Linked DNA regions of Cellvibrio sp. PSBB006. The protein of the gene in region 2 binds, or shares a complex with, the protein of the main gene of each other region. Links are inferred from orthologs where the notes say so. Each region holds a gene or a part of one and is shown on either strand. Other genes may lie near its edges.

The links.
Region 1: the proteins of CBR65_RS00270 (region 2) and sdhA are in contact, whole or in part, in a crystal structure (PDB 6C12), measured with the Escherichia coli proteins. The link is inferred for Cellvibrio sp. PSBB006 from one-to-one orthologs.

Annotation. Positions count from the first base shown.
Region 1 is NZ_CP021382.1:1,532,845-1,537,472, forward strand. What follows is about bases 1-2,924. They hold sdhA (succinate dehydrogenase flavoprotein subunit), read right to left. Parts: upstream 2,387-2,924; coding sequence 614-2,386; downstream 1-613. Other genes in these bases: CBR65_RS06360 (succinate dehydrogenase iron-sulfur subunit), read right to left, coding at 1-597; sdhD (succinate dehydrogenase, hydrophobic membrane anchor protein), read right to left, coding at 2,391-2,759; sdhC (succinate dehydrogenase, cytochrome b556 subunit), read right to left, coding at 2,753-2,924. In the rest of the region: more of sdhC, read right to left, coding at 2,925-3,127; CBR65_RS06385 (citrate synthase), read left to right, coding at 3,743-4,628. UniProt on the Escherichia coli protein: Two distinct, membrane-bound, FAD-containing enzymes are responsible for the catalysis of fumarate and succinate interconversion; the fumarate reductase is used in anaerobic growth, and the succinate dehydrogenase is used in aerobic growth.
Region 2 is NZ_CP021382.1:60,647-65,503, reverse strand. The notes cover bases 1,785-4,622. They hold CBR65_RS00270 (succinate dehydrogenase assembly factor 2), read right to left. Parts: upstream 3,411-4,622; coding sequence 3,159-3,410; downstream 1,785-3,158. Other genes in these bases: CBR65_RS00265 (GGDEF domain-containing protein), read right to left, coding at 3,480-4,622; CBR65_RS22645 (protein YgfX), read right to left, coding at 2,693-3,256; CBR65_RS00280 (hypothetical protein), read left to right, coding at 1,785-2,667. Outside these bases: nadB (L-aspartate oxidase), read left to right, coding at 1-1,461; more of CBR65_RS00280, read left to right, coding at 1,600-1,784; more of CBR65_RS00265, read right to left, coding at 4,623-4,811. UniProt on the Escherichia coli protein: An FAD assembly protein, which accelerates covalent attachment of the cofactor into other proteins.

The DNA.
Region 1 (4,628 bases), 1.5 Mb from region 2 along the record:
TACGCTGAAGGGATCGTCCAGATTAGACAAACGTTTTTCAGTGGCGAGGTCGCGGCTATCCGCCAGGAAACGATACGCCTGCAACAAACCGGCAGGTCCGATGAACTTGTCCGGATTCCACCAAAAAGATGGGCAACTGGTTGAACAACAGGCACAGAGTATACACTCATACAAGCCATCCAGCTTCTCACGATCTTCCGGAGATTGTAACCGTTCGATCGCTGGCGCTGGCGTGTCGTTCTGCAAATAAGGTTCAATTTTCTTGTACTGGTCGTAGAATTGGGTCATATCGACTACGAGGTCACGGATTACCGGTAAACCTGGCAGCGGGCGCAGCACCAATTTGTTGTTCTTGACACATTCGGATATAGGCTTGATACAAGCCAAACCATTCTTGCCGTTGATGTTCATGCCATCAGAACCACAAACACCTTCGCGGCATGAGCGACGGTAAGCCAGGCTTTCATCCTGGGCTTTTAATAATTCCAGCACATCCAGCACCATAAGATCTTTACCCTGAGTATCGATCTCATAGGTTTTCATGTACGGCTCTTTATCGGCGTCAGGATTGTAGCGGTAGACTTCAACTTTCAACATTTATCTGTCTCCCCGATTAATAAGTACGAACTTTAGGTTCAAACGCTTCCATAGTGCGCGGTGCAAAATTCACCGCACGCTTGGCGACACGTTTGTCAGCCGGGAAATAAATGGAATGGCATAACCAGTTCTGGTCATCGCGATCCTGGAAATCTTCTCGGGCGTGAGCACCGCGAGACTCCTTGCGCTCTTCCGCCGCAATGGCGGTCGCTTCGGCCACTTCCAACAGATTTTGCAACTCAAGTGCTTCGATACGGGCAGTATTGAACGCGCTGCTCTTATCGGTGATGCATACATTTTCAACACGCGGACGCAGCTCTGCCAACTGCTGAATACCCTTCTGCATGTATTCACCTTTACGGAATACACCGAAGTAATTCTGCATGATGGTTTGCAATTCCTTGCGCAGCACAGCAGCGCTTTCGCCGCTGGTTGAGGTGTTAATTTTGTTCAGGCGAGCCATGGAAGCTTCGATATCGGCCTGGGTGGCATCACGTTGCTCAATACCTTCACGCAATGCTTTTTCGATATACAAACCTGCCGCACGACCAAATACCACCAGATCCAGCAGCGAGTTTCCGCCGAGGCGATTGGCACCATGCACGGATACACACGCCACTTCTCCGCAAGCGTAGAGGCCATCGATGACAGCATCTTTACCATTTGCATCAACAGTCAACGCCTGGCCATTCACATTGGTTGGTACACCGCCCATCATATAATGGCACGTGGGTACAACCGGAATGGGAGCATAAACCGGGTCAACGTGCGCAAAGGTACGTGACAATTCACAGATACCGGGTAGCTTGCTCTCAAGCACTTCTTCACCCAGGTGATCGAGCTTAAGCAGCACGTGATCACCGTTCGGGCCGCAACCACGTCCTTCCAGGATTTCCTGAACCATGGAGCGAGCCACAACATCACGACCGGCAAGGTCTTTGGCATTGGGGGCATAACGCTCCATAAAGCGTTCGCCATCTTTATTGATCAGGTAGCCACCTTCACCGCGACACCCTTCCGTAACCAGAACACCCGCGCCGGCAATACCAGTCGGGTGGAACTGCCACATCTCGATATCCTGCACCGGGAAACCGGCACGCAACACCATACCAATACCATCGCCCGTGTTGATGTGAGCGTTGGTGGTAGAGGAATAAATACGGCCGGCACCGCCAGTCGCCAGGACGGTTGCCTTGGCTTTAACGTAGACTGTTTCGCCATCTTCGATGTTAATAGCAATCACACCGACAACGGCGCCGTCCTGATTCTTCACCAGGTCAACGGCGAACCATTCGTTCAAAAAGACCGTTTTATTCTTAAGGTTTCCCTGATAAAGGGTGTGCAGAAGCGCGTGACCGGTACGGTCTGCTGCCGCACAGGTACGGGCCGCCTGGCCGCCTTTGCCAAAATCCTTTGATTGACCGCCAAAGGGACGCTGATAAATGCGGCCATTTTCAGTACGGGAGAAAGGTAAACCCATGTGCTCCAATTCAAAGACCGCTTCCGGCCCGACAGAACACATATATTCGATAGCATCCTGGTCGCCGATGTAATCAGACCCCTTGATGGTGTCATACATGTGCCAGCGCCAGTCATCATTCGGGTCAGCACTCGCGATAGCGCAGGTAATCCCGCCTTGAGCAGATACAGTGTGCGAGCGGGTTGGAAATACTTTGGTAATTACCGCCGTTTTGTAACCGGATTGTGCCAATTGCAGTGCAGCACGCATGCCTGCGCCGCCGCCGCCAATCACAATACCGTCAAATGAAATTGTTCGCATGTTAGCCATCAGCCTAGAGCCCCCACAAAATTTCAACGCCCCAGACCAGGTAGGTCACAGCGGCAACACCCAATACTGTCTGCGCAATCAGACGCAACACAGTAGCCTTGGCTCCCAACAAACGGTTGGTGAGATAGTCCGTCAAGACAGACCAAAGTCCGATCCAGGCATGTGTAATAAATGAAATAAGAGCGAGCAGGCTGAAGATGCGCATCCATAGCTGATTATAGAGCGCGCTCCACTGAGCGAAATCCAGGCCAGGATTCATGGCAATATAAACGACGAGAAAGATTGTATAGGCTGTCAATATCACAGCGCCAACGCGCTGAATCAACCAATCATACAGACCACTACGACCAAAACTGGTTACTGCAGTTACCATATCCATACTCCGGCTATTACGATCAATACAATGGCCAACAGCACCACAAGCCTGGCACCCAATTGACCACCTTTTAAGGTCTCACCTACGCCGCCATCCATTGTCAGATGGCGCACACCAGCAACGGTGTGGTAAGCAAGCACAGAGAGCACACCCCAGAGTACGAACTTGTAAACCGGATCATTCAGAGACTCTTTCATCGCAGCAAAGCTTTCCTCCGAGGCCAGACTTGCGTCCAACAGCCAAAGTAATACGGCCATGCCGGCAAAAAGGAAAACACCAGAGATGCGATGAAGGATAGAAACGTAAGCGGTGATAGGAAGTTTGATAGTGGATATATCGAGATTGACAGGTCTTTTTTTGTTCACGGTTGATAGTCACCTTTTTGCCCATCGCGGGCAGGTTTTAAGAATGAGCGTTGGGCTCAACGCTTTACCTCAACCTATCGTCCAAATCGACCCTGTACCACGAGTTACTGATAGCAGATTTCAATAAAAACAGGAGAGTTAAAGGTTGTCACCAGCCGCATCCTGCAAGTCGCGCCGTATTATAGAGAGTGAACTTCAGAAACACAAACAAAAAGCCGACCCAAAATGGCAATCAAATCCACAGAAATTTATCGATTTCCTGTCGCTTTATTACCAATTACGCATCAAAAGAGAACATCGCCAAACAAACGCGCGCTATAAAAGTGCAGAAGCAACATAAGCAAGGATTTTCTTATCAGGATGATTGATAGAGACTATAAAAATTGACAGCGCTGCCAACAAAAAAAGCGAAGCAGGAACCGTGGCGCATCCATAGGGTAAATAACGGCAAAAGCTATCATCCAGCGTAGTAAGTCATCTATAATGCCGACCGCAAACGGACTCCCCACAATTTGACAAAGCTAAATCTATCCTTATAGTTGTGCCCCGTTTATCAACCTGTCTTGGCCTCCTGCCATGTACGTAAGCCTTTATTAGTAACTACAGGAGTCAGTAATGACTGACAAGAAAGCACACTTAACGGTTGACGGCTTGGATGCGGCAATTGAGTTGCCCATTTATAACAGCTCTACCGGTCCTGACGTTATCGACGTTACCAGCATTACCAAGAACGGCTTTTTTACCTTCGATCCGGGCTTTATGTCCACCGCCTCATGTGAATCCAAGATTACTTTCATTGATGGCGACAAAGGTATTCTGCTCCACCGTGGTTACCCCATTGATCAATTAGCTGACCATTCTGATTACCTCGAAACCTGTTACCTGCTACTAAACGGCGAACTCCCAAACGATACTCAAAAGCAAGAATTTACCAACGCCGTCAAAAACCAATCCGCTGTCGACCCTTCTGTAGCTGCCCTCATCAAAACCTTCAAACGCGATGCACACCCCATGGCAATTCTGTGCAGTGCAGTAGCTGCTCTCGCCGCTGTTTATAATGAAGGGCTTGATATCACTCGGGAAGAAGACCGTAAAGTTACAGCACACCGCTTAATCGGCCAAATGCCTACATTGGCTGCCATGGTTTACAAGCACAGCCAGGGCGAAGAATTTATCGCGCCGGACAGCGCACTTGGTTATGCAGAAAATTATTTAAATATGACCTTCGGCAAAGCAGGACAGGCATCCAAAGTAAGCCAAGTGTTGGCCAAAGCCATGGACCGCATTTTTATTCTTCATGCGGACCACGAGCAAAATGCATCAACATCAACAGTACGCCTCTCTGGCTCTTCCGGCACCAACCCGTTTGCCGCTATCGCCGCCGGGATTGCCACATTGTGGGGACCAGCCCATGGCGGCGCTAACGAAGCCGTATTAAAAATGTTGGAAGAAATCGGCAGCGTGGACAACATTGATAAATTCGTTGCCAAAGCAAAAGACA
Region 2 (4,857 bases):
GTCCTCGATGATCAGGACTCTATTGATGCCCATGTCGCCGATACGCTGATAGCGGGATCGGGTTTATGCCATGAGGACGCGGTACGATTTACCGTGGAGCGCAGCAAAGGCGCTATTCAATGGTTGATCGATCAGGGCGTCAGCTTTACCAAAGAAAGCGGCAAAGAGGATTACCACCTCACCCAGGAAGGCGGACACAGTCATCGCCGTATTATCCACAGCGCCGACGCCACCGGACAGGCCGTGCATAGCACCCTGTTGGAGCGCGCGCAGCAAAATAACCTGCACATCTTTGAACACCATGTCGCTATCAACCTGATTACCCAGGCCGATGCCGGTTCGCGCAAGCTGCGTTGCACCGGTGCTTATGCCTTGAGTCATGAAGACGATCATGTCCATGTGTTCCAGGCCAAGGTGGTGGTGTTAGCCACGGGCGGGGCCAGTAAGGTTTATCTCTACACCAGCAACCCGGACAGCGCCAGCGGTGACGGCATTGCTATGGCCTGGCGAGCTGGATGCCGCGTTGCCAATATGGAGTTCAATCAGTTTCACCCTACCTGTCTGTATCACCCCAAAGCCAAGACGTTTCTGATCACCGAAGCGCTGCGTGGCGAAGGAGCTTATCTGCGCCTGCCTAACGGCGAGCGGTTTATGCCGCGCTTTGATGAGCGGGCAGAGCTGGCGCCTCGGGATATCGTCGCCCGAGCGATTGACCATGAGATCAAACGTCTGGGTTGCGACTGCCTGTATCTGGATATCAGCCATAAATCACCGGAATTTATCAGCGAACATTTCCCCACCGTAAAAGCGCGCTGCCTCGAATTCGGTATCGATATCACCAAAGAACCGATTCCGGTGGTGCCCGCCGCGCATTACACCTGCGGCGGCGTGGTGGTCGATAAAAATGGCCAAACTGATTTGCAAAATCTTTATGCCATCGGCGAAACATCATTTACCGGCTTACACGGCGCTAATCGCATGGCGAGCAATTCGTTGTTGGAATGTATCGTCTATGCACAATCGGCCGCGGAACATATTCTTGCCAACTTACCTGATATTCATGAACCCGATCCGTCACCACAATGGGATGAATCGCGCGTAACCAACTCCGATGAAGATGTCGTTATCTCGCACAACTGGGATGAACTGCGCCGTTTTATGTGGGACTACGTCGGCATTGTTCGCACCCATAAACGGCTGGAGCGAGCCACCCATCGCATCAAACTATTGAAGAAAGAAATCGCCGAGTACTACAGCAATTACAAAGTCAGCAGTGATTTGATCGAATTGCGCAACCTGGCAACAGTGGCAGAACTGATTATTCGTTCCGCCATCGAACGCAAGGAAAGCCGCGGTTTACATTTTTCGCTCGATTATCCCAAAAAATCCTCGGTCGCACGCGACACTATTCTGGTGCCGACCAACTTTGCGGGGCAGGACATTGTAGTCAGCAAAGATTGATCATACCGGGCGGCGGATATTTTACCGCCGCCCATTTCGTTACAGATTCTCACAAGCAGGTACAATTTTTTACCACTCCTTTTCAGGCCGCGCTGCATACTCTGTGCAATGAAAATATCATTCAATGGAGTTGCCTGTATGCGTGCTACCCTCTTCGCTCGTTTGCTTGCCGTCGTATCCCTCAGCCTTTTTTTCCTGATCAGTTGTGGCAGCGATGACAAGCCACCCAAGGCAGATTTCGGTATTGCGCCCGATGGACTCAGCGGGCGGATTATCCTGCGGTTATATGAGCACGATGGACAAGTGTTTGCTGCAACAGATCGTGGCTTGTACAGCAAAAACAAAGGGAATGGTCGCTGGCTGGCAGCTGGATTGAGCAATCGCGAAGTGCTGGATATTGCGTTTCTGGATGACGAACATTACTTGGCTTCCACGTCACTTGTTGTTGATGAAATCGCACAATATCAATTAATGGAAACAACAGATGGCGGGGAAACCTGGAGTGAAATTATCCATGATTTCGGTGGTGAAGATGACCCCGAAGCCATTCATGGCCTGCACTATGACGATGACAATAATGCGCTCTATGCCACCGGTATAGAAGTTCTGGCACGTTCACTGGATGAAGGGCGTCACTGGGAAATTCTGAGCGGCGAGTGGCACGGCTTCGGTCAACGTAAAACCATCGTAAAGCGCAACCCGGCTACCAATGAAGTCTGGTACGGCGGCCAGAATGCATTGGAGCAATTAGTGCTGCGTGCTTATTCGCTGGACACCAATGAAGAACGCAGCTATTCCGACTTGTTGCCTAACCCCAGCGTTATTTATGGTATTCAATTTGATGCAACTAACGATCAGCGCATATTAGCCAGCGGTGAGGGCGGCGTATTGGAAAGTACCGACAAGGGTGAAACCTGGACCAATTTATTGGGCGATGTGGACTACCGCTTTTATTTTGACGTAGCAATCGATCCAGATGACCCACAGACACTTTATACCGCCGGCTGGGATAAAAATTGGGATACACCTCAACCACTGATTCTGGAGATCTCAGAAAATGGCGGCACCAGTTGGTCGAAATATCTTTACCCCAGTCAATCACTCTTTGGCGGTGTCAGGAGTTTGTTAGTCGTCAAGGAAAGAGAAAATACCGTCTTGTATCTGGGGCTTTACCGCGGCGGCATTATGAAGGTGACTTTTTTGTAAGCATAGTTTTTGTAAGCGTTGTTTTCTAACGGCGAGTCCGCAACCACACGCGCAAACGCCGATGTGCTTCTGACGAGGTGCTATCAGGCAGAATAACAAGGTGAATGCGCGTTTTATTATTTTTGTCACGACAAGGTAAAACCATTAACCAGGGCAACACTACCGCTTCATCTGACAGGACTATCTCCCGTTGAAATTTAGCGTCTGTGAGTAGCCAACCGCGCTCGGCTATATGCAACACCTGCGGCAAAGCTCGCCAGGCGGTGTAGCAGATTTGCCAGCTAATCAACAAGCCGGCCATACCCATCAACCACAAGATAAACCACCATGGCTGCTTGAATATGAGTGGGATAACAGCGAATGCCAGACTGATCGCTAACACGCCATGTACGATACATTGCGCGTACCATAAATGACGTGAAGGCCGTAGATGAACAGTCAGAATTTCTGCGCCGGAAGCTTCCGCCGGCCCGCTGTTCGAGAGGGGCGCTTCAGGTGTTTTTCTGAAGCCCGGTATTAGCGCGAACAATATCAACAATCCTTTGTAAATTTGGGTTCTGTGGGTTTTCGCGATTGATGAACCAGGCATACATATCCTGATCCTCGCATTCCAACAATTCCCAATAACGTTCTTTATCGTCTTGTGGCAGGTCGGGATATATATTTTCAAGAAATGGCAGGAGGATTAAATCCAGCTCCAGCATGCCGCGCCGACTTCCCCAAAACAAACGGTTTCTTTCCACGATTTACTACCTGCTGCACTGATAAAACGGTCGGGCAGTATAACGTAATTCAACACTGCCAGCAGCGTTTCACGCCCCCTGAGCCACAACTGTGCGATTGCGCCCCTGCGCTTTGGCCTGATATAGCGCCACATCCACACGCCTGAACAGATGATAAAAGGCATCCTCGCACTGGTGTGACCCGACGCCGATACTGACAGTCACCACCAATTGTGGGAACGCCTCAAATCGGGTGCAGGCAATCTTGCTGCGCAATTTCTCGGCCGTGTTATACGCGTCTTCAAGGCGAGTGTCGGGAAAGATCACCATGAACTCCTCACCGCCCCAACGCGCCGCACGGTCTGTCTGGCGGATGTTGTCCATAATCAGGGAAGAAATTGCGCGCAATACTTTGTCACCGCCATCGTGACCGAGTGTGTCATTAATATGTTTGAAGTGGTCTATATCAATGATCAACAAGGATACCAGACGCTCAGTGCCCGCCGCGAAATGGTCTTCAATATACTCCGTCACACCCTGGCGATTCAGCAAGCCGGTGAGATGATCCGTCATGGACAATTGTTTGTATTTATTGCTTTGCTGAGCCAGGACACTGTTTTGATTGGCCAGCTTCGCCAAACGCAAACGCTCCAACATGACACTCCGGCGCAAGGTTGCAAGCTTGATCGCACCGGCCGCAAAAATGACACATATCCAGAATATCAAAATACTGAAATACCAGCGCTCCGCTGAGATCCACAAGCCCACAAACTCCAGCCGATTTAATTTAAGGTCGTGCTGTCCTACCGGTGCGGGATAACTTAAATCAATCCCGAATGCGACAACATTGCGAAAATTGGGCTGGGAAAATTCTCGCGGTACCTGATAGGACGTAATCCACCATTCACCTACCGAGAATTCTTTTAATTGCAAGGTCAAGGGTTCATTCACAAATTGGCTGGGAATATAAACGTTATTAAATTTAGCGGTATCCATTCGGTTGATATCGGAAAAACCCGGCTCGTAATTGCGCATATAGAATCGCAGTCGCTGATCGTTCCCGCTGTAGTCAACATCAACATTGATCCTGTCGTAACCGGAAAGATCGATCCCTTCGCTGCCTTGGCCACCACCAATAATAATATGGAAACCGCAGGTGTAATCCTGCCCATCTGCTACCACCACGCAACGCCAGCGCAATTGTTCGGCATCTATCCAATACACCTGTGATTTACCACTGGGGGATTCACTCATATACAAATAAGCGGGAACCTCGGCAGCGGGCGCCAGGATTAAACTTTTGGTCGGAAAAAAACGGTGCGCGTACATCGCTAGTAAGGTCAGCAGGCAGCACAACAATAATTTGTAATAGCTGCTGCCGCGAATGTTGGCGTAATAGCGGTAGTTGGTGTTGCGCTTCATAACATCCCGTCAATGATGTATCCCAGGCGGACTTATAACGACCGCC